One region of the Sporosarcina sp. NPDC096371 genome, then DNA from elsewhere that is predicted to be linked to it. Evidence: riboswitches for the same ligand, from Rfam matches in the RefSeq annotation. Region 1 holds a riboswitch; the other holds the start of a gene.
What was found. Region 1 has a riboswitch for FMN ahead of ACIQ0H_RS03500 (ECF transporter S component). Riboswitches for the same ligand answer to the same signal wherever they lie in the genome.
Positions count from the first base shown of each region.

Region 2: it holds a riboswitch for FMN, as region 1 does, so the genes downstream of both, ribD (bifunctional diaminohydroxyphosphoribosylaminopyrimidine deaminase/5-amino-6-(5-phosphoribosylamino)uracil reductase RibD) here and ACIQ0H_RS03500 (ECF transporter S component) in region 1, are expected to answer to the same signal.

Region 1 is NZ_JBIWFE010000001.1:760,165-763,575, reverse strand. Features, by position in the region: gene ACIQ0H_RS03510 (YpbB family protein) at 1-580, opposite strand, end outside; gene ACIQ0H_RS03505 (4Fe-4S domain-containing protein) at 690-941, shown strand; gene ACIQ0H_RS03500 (ECF transporter S component) at 1,112-1,693, opposite strand; FMN riboswitch at 1,898-2,029, opposite strand; gene ACIQ0H_RS03495 (hypothetical protein) at 2,110-3,111, opposite strand; gene sigX (RNA polymerase sigma factor SigX) at 3,101-3,411, opposite strand, start outside.
Region 2 is NZ_JBIWFE010000003.1:271,422-274,832, forward strand. Features, by position in the region: gene ACIQ0H_RS09990 (glycine betaine ABC transporter substrate-binding protein) at 1-453, shown strand, start outside; gene ACIQ0H_RS09995 (glycine betaine ABC transporter substrate-binding protein) at 586-1,491, shown strand; FMN riboswitch at 1,591-1,739, shown strand; gene ribD (bifunctional diaminohydroxyphosphoribosylaminopyrimidine deaminase/5-amino-6-(5-phosphoribosylamino)uracil reductase RibD) at 1,930-3,012, shown strand; gene ribE (riboflavin synthase) at 3,009-3,411, shown strand, end outside.

The sequences.
Region 1 (3,411 bases):
CAGTCAAGCCAAAGCCACTTAAACGGTGCGTAAAGATAATTTTTTGTTGATCATCCATGCCACTGCGCTCCATGCATAAACTAAGCTCTCCAGCAATATAACTTGCATAGGTTGGATCACTAATAGGTTGCTTGTGAAGCAGTTTTTTTACAAACAGTTGGATATCATAGTCTTTTTGAATCGGCATGAATGAACTTTCTCCCGCTTTAACATTCGACACAGTTTGAATCGCAAGCGATAGTCGTGCAAAAAAAATCGTTTCTCTCCCCCGATAATCCCAACCATTAAACTGGTAGACCGGTAAAGTTTTAGCAGCTAGTCGTCCACTTTCCGTCAAAATCACGGACGAATCAGCTCTCGTTTCAATTAAGCCTGCATCACTCAATAATTTTGCCGCCTCATCATAGTCTTCGACGGTTAACTTAGGTAAAATACCAAAGAATGTTTTCAGGTTATAGTACTCCACATCCTGCAGCGTTTGCCCTGAACGTTTGCCACGCAATAAATGAAGCCCGGCATAAATCGTCCGCTCACCATCTAGCTTCTGTATGATAGCCAGTAGTAATAAAGAAAGATTCATGAGGAATTCCTCCAATTAATAAATTCTTTTTGTTGAAAACTGTAGTCAATATCATTAGAATGAGATGTGAAGTAAATTGTTTGTACGGAGAAAAGAGGAGAGAAAGACTATGCCTAAATATACAATCGTCGATCAAGATACATGTATTGCATGTGGCGCTTGTGGAGCTGCTGCTCCGGATATTTACGATTACGATGATGAAGGAATTGCTTACGTTATCCTTGATGATAACACGGGTACAACCGAAGTTCCAGAAGAACTAATGGAAGATTTGGAAGATGCATTTGATGGTTGTCCAACCGATTCAATCAAAATCGCTGATGCGCCATTTGATGGCGATGCGTTAAAATACGAAGACTAATTATTCGTTTAGTACATTGAAAGGCCGCCCTGAAATCATTCAGGACGGCCTTTCTTTTTGGCTAAATTGTGACATTTCCATCTGAATAGTAGATCGCAGGCTAAGTTCGCCACGTCCTGTGGCAACGCCTGCATGACCTGCGTCGTGCAGGCCCAAGCCTCCGTCGGATATCACGCCATCAATTGAGTTCGTTGCTGGGCAATCCATTTTTTCATGCTCTTGAAAAGCAGCAATGAAATAAGCATCAGCATGATGCCTTTAATGAAATTGAAAGGTAAAATACCTAAGACAACCACTGTATATAAAGCATTCCCCGTATAAGGTGGGAAGTTAAGAAAGTACGTGTACATCGGTAAAAATACGAAATAGTTCAATGCGGTCATTCCTACAGCCATCGCGACTGTACCTGCGATAAGACCCACCGTCAACCCTTTTGCTGTACGGAATTTATTGAAAATAAAGTAGATTGGCAGGATGAAAAGCATACCTGTTGTAAAGTTTGCAATTTCCCCAACCGGAACTCCAGTCGGGCTTCCCGAAAAGAACCAGTGCAAAATATTCTTGATGAGTTCGACCCCGATACCTGCAACCGGCCCCATTGTCATAACTGCCAAAACTGCTGGGATTTCTCCAAAATCGATTTTCAAGAATCCTGGTAAAGCCGGTAGTGGAAAATTGAACTGCATTAACACAGTCCCAATGCTCCCAAGGACTGCAATAAGAATCATCCTTCGTAATTTCTTGTTATTCATTTGTTCCTCTCTCCTTTTGCGATTCACTTCAAAAGAGGAAAGGCCGTTCCGTCAATCCATGTCTACAAAAAATCCCCAGAGCTAATAAGCTCTAGGGAGTTAAAAGGTATCGTTAAATAGACGTGTAAAAAAGATAGAATTATCTTTTTTACCCGCATTTAAATAAGCACCCTTTTTGTGGACAACACAAAAAGACGGCCGCACCTTCACCTTCTCCCATCCAGACTATACTGTCGGCTCCGGAATCACACCGGAATCAGCTGTTAAGCTCGCGGGCTAGAAGAGAAACTCTCCATTTCCGCCGGTCGGGAATTACACCCTGCCCCGAAGATGAATCAATATTTTATTACCACCCTATTATATACATCAAAAAGCGCTTTGTAAACTTAAGTGTTTACAAAGCGCTTTTTCTATCATTATTCAACGTAATAGGTTGGATTGACACCAACTGGCTCAGGCAATACGATTGTCAAATCGTAGCGTAAGAATGTGTCCTGTATGACGTTTTCCAAACGAACTTGTTTATTGAAACTTTTTGCTGTTAGCATGAATCCTTCTATCATTGCACCTGCCTCGATTTGATCCATTCCTGTCAAATCGAGCGGCTCTGTAAACGTAATCACTGCCACGCCCTGCTTTTCCTCTACGTCATATAGAAGATTTGCTGGAACAAGTTCTTCTAATGCACTATCATGTGATTCCTTCATCACAAGAAGTGCCTTTTCTACGGTCAGTACATTCTCTGATTCAGATGGCGTCAGATATTGTTGACCAGTAGGCATGACCATTTTGTAATAAGGTTGCGGGTTTACCCTAGCAACTAGCTCCATTTCCGCAAACCCAAGTTCCTTCCCAGGAATCCCTGCAGCATACTGATTGTAAAGGGCCACACTATCCGGCTGTCCTTTCGAAAAATCAGCAACCACTCTTTCCGCCGGAATTAAAAAAGTCATTGGAACAGTTATATGATCATCTGCAATAAGCCCTATTTGAAGAGGTTGAAATCCTTGTAGATCCTCTTGCAACAAGACATGACTTTGAACATCCATCAAAAGCTTTGCTTCACCGACTACTCTGGTTTCTGGTACATTGTTCGCCAACTCAGCACGGTCTTCAGTCGCATCGTCCGTAGACATTTCCATTTCATGATGTTTTAACGAAACAGACTCAACAGCTTTATCCATCGCACCTTCATTATTTTTCAACATGGAAGGGATTAGAAGACTAAACATAAGGAGTGCAGCCACCACCACTAAAGCCGGCACCCATTTTTTCTGCGTATGTCGACGAGGGGGGTGTAGCCTTTCGTCTTGTTTCAGCCGCATCAATATGTCCGACTTTAGGCGCTCATCTTGTATATCCGGCATGCTGCCAAGAAGGTTGTCAATCTTGTTGTCGTCCCATTTTTTATCGGTCATTTGGTTTCCCCCCTTCTGTAGGAAGAGCATTCAATTTCTTTTGTAGTGCTTTGATTGCCCGGTGTTGGGTTGTTTTCACTTTCCCCTCTGTCCAGCCAAGAATTTCAGCCGTTTCCGCTATCGAAAGATCCTGGAAATAACGCATCGTGATAACCATTTTCTGATCACCTGTGCATTTGTTAAGCGCCTGTAAGAGCTCTTTCATCTCTTCACTCAGTGTAACCAGTTCTTCCGGGAGAATCCCCGTCGAAACAAGCTCACTTTTTTCCCAGTCAAATTTATCGAATAGATGCTTCTTGC
Region 2 (3,411 bases), on a different contig from region 1:
AAATGGACAGAAGAGGATATGGGTAAAGTCATGATTGCCATCCAAGAAGGTGAAAAAGAAGCGGTTGCTGCCCAGAACTGGATTGATGACAACGCGGACAAAGTGGCTGAGTGGACAGCTGGTGTAGACAAAGTAGATGGCGATAAAATCAAATTGGCTTACGTTGCATGGGATAGCGAAATTGCTAGCCATAACGTGATCAAATTGGTTTTGGAAGAAATGGGTTACAACGTGATATTGACACAAGTAGAGGCAGGTCCACTATGGACAGCGATTGCTGACGGCAGCGCAGATGCATCGCTTGCGGCTTGGTTACCATTAACGCATAAAACATATGCCGATAAATTTGAAGGCAAATTCGAAGAACTTGGTATTAACATGGAAGGTGTTAAAGTCGGTCTTGTTGTACCGAAGTATATGGACATCACATCGATTGAAGATTTGAAGAAATAGTAATAGTACCATAAACCCGGAAAAACGCTGTAAGGTACAGTGCTTTTTCGGGTTTATTTTTTATATCAGCTTGAAATAGTATCCAGCTGAACTGATTGGGAAATAAATAGAAAAACAAGGGGGAAATGGATTATGAAAAAGAACATCGTGAAAAAGGTAGTAGGACTTGGGGCGGTTGCTCTACTCGCATTCGGACTTGCGGCATGTGGCAAAGATGATGGGAAAGGGCAGACGGATACAGAAAAGTCAGTTGCAGAATCACTTGACTATCAAATTATTGGCATTGACCCAGGTGCTAATATTATGTCGACAACGGAAAAAGCAATCGAAGAGTATGAGCTAACAGGTATGAAAGTCGTTTCAGGTTCAGGTGCAACAATGACTGCAGCTTTAAAAAGGGCTTATGATAAAGAACAGCCAATCGTTGTAATTGGCTGGACGCCACATTGGAAGTTTGCGGAATTTGATTTGAAATTCCTGAAAGACCCAAAAGGACTGTACGGAGGGGAAGAACAAATTCGTACAATTGGCAGACTTGGCTTAGCGGATGATCTCCCAGAAGCCCATCAAATTCTTTCCCGGTTCAAGTGGACAGAAGAAGATATGAATGAAGTGATGAAAGCGATTTATGAAGGTGAAAAGGAACAAGTCGCTGCACAAAGTTGGATAGATGCGAACCCGGACAAGGTTGCGGAGTGGACAGCTGGTGTAGAAAAAGTAGATGGCGACAAAATTAAGCTTGTTTATGTGGCGTGGGATAGTGAAATCGCCAGTCATAACGTTATGAAACTTGTGTTGGAAGACATGGGCTATCAAGTGAACCTAATGCAAGTAGAATCGGGACCAATGTGGACGGCAGTGGCAGATGGTAGCGCCGATGCATCCCTTGCCGCATGGTTGCCATTGACAGCCAAGGCATATGCCGATAAATTTGAAGGGCAATATGAAGAACTCGGCGTAAGTGTGGATGGTGTTAAAGTCGGTCTTGTAGTGCCGCAGTATATGGATATTGGCTCGATTGAAGACTTGAAGAACTAAGAGAGAAACGTAGAAAATACTCGGTTCCGAACAATCGGACCGAGTATTTTTTTGCTTAAATTGAAGTAGTATGTTAACTTAGCATCAGTACGTTATAGAAAAACTCTTCGGGGCAAGGTGAAATTCCTTACCGGCGGTGATCGAGCAATCGCTCGTTAGTCCGTGACCCGTCCTTCCTTCAGTGGAAGGCGGTGGAGCTGGTGAAATTCCGGCACCGACAGTTACAGTCTGGATGGGAGAAGTTGTTTAACTATACGTATGATGCTTATTAACTTGTTTCAGTGGAATCAAATCCCAGCTGAATCAAGTTAAAGCCTCCGGCGGATGTCACAGATTTTCAGTGGTGCTTTTCGAGCCCGCTCGAAAAAATCTGGACGCAATTATGCCGAGGCGCAATTGATCTCTGCCCTTTCATAATGATTGAAAGGGGGAATGCCAATGGACCCTTATGATTATATGAGATTAGCCCTTAATTTAGCGCGCAGTGCAGAAGGACAAACCTCGCCGAATCCACTTGTCGGTGCTGTTTGTGTGAAAAACGGCCAGATTATTGGGACAGGTGCGCATTTGAAGGCGGGAACGCCGCACGCGGAAGTGCATGCCTTAAGGATGGCGGGCTCAGAAGCGGACGGCGCGGATCTTTACGTGACGCTGGAACCGTGTGCCCATACAGGGAAAACACCTCCTTGCACAGATCTCATTATTTCAAGCGGTATTCGCCGCGTTTTTGTGGCATCCATCGATCCGAATCCTGCCGTTAATGGCACAGGAATCGGGCTTCTTAAAGCTGCTGGAATTGAAGTGATCACCGGCATTTTACAGGAAGAGGCAGAGCAGTTGAACCGAGCATTTTTTCATTTTATTCAATACGGGAAACCGTATGTCACCTTGAAAGCCGCCGCAACACTCGACGGTCGTCTTTCAACGCAGACTGGGGACAGCAAATGGATTACTTCGGATGCAGCAAGAACCGATGTCCATCACCTCCGCCATACCCATGATGCTATTTTGGTAGGCATACAAACCGTACTTCACGATAACCCTTTCCTCACCACCCGTTTGCCCCATGGTGGAAAGAATCCAATTCGAATTATTTTAGACCGGCATCTTCGGACGCCACCAATAGCGAATGTCGTCACAGACGGCGCTGTAGAAACGATTATTTTTACACTCGATTCTCCAAAATCGAGAAACGCTTTTTTTGAACATCCCTTCGTTTCAATTGAAAGGATATCAGAAAGCGAATCTTTTTTAGATGAAGTACTAAAGCGCCTTGCGAATAAAGGGATCATGACGTTGTTTGTTGAAGGCGGTAGCCAGATCCATTCTAGTTTTATCAATGCAGGACTTGCAGATGAACTGTATATGTATATGGCACCGAAGTTGATTGGCAATGGTACTTCTTTATTCATGGACGAAACTCGGAACTTGATGGCGGATAGTGAATCACTCCGTTTTTTAGATGTGCGACAAATTGGAGATGATATCCGATTGCATGCCAAGTTCCACAAGGAGGATTGACGCATTTGTTTACGGGTATCGTCGAAGAAATTGGAACTGTTTCAGCAGTTAAGCCAGGACCGAATTCACTCCAATTAGCTATTCGTTGCACAACGGTTCTAAGCGATGTCAAAAAAGGCGATAGCATTGCAGTGAATGGCGTCTGTTTGACTGTGTCTGGATTTTCGAATACGCAATTTACGGCAGATGTTATGCCGGAAACGGTGCAAGCGACGACACTCCATACGTTGCGTACGGGAAATCCGGTTAACTTAGAACGTGCGATGGCCGCAAATGGTCGTTTTGGTGGCCATATAGTCAGCGGGCATGTTGATAGTACTGGAGAAATTATGTCGGTTAGACCAAAAGGAAATGCGACTTATATGGACATCAGTGTTGCTACTGAACTATTGAAGTATT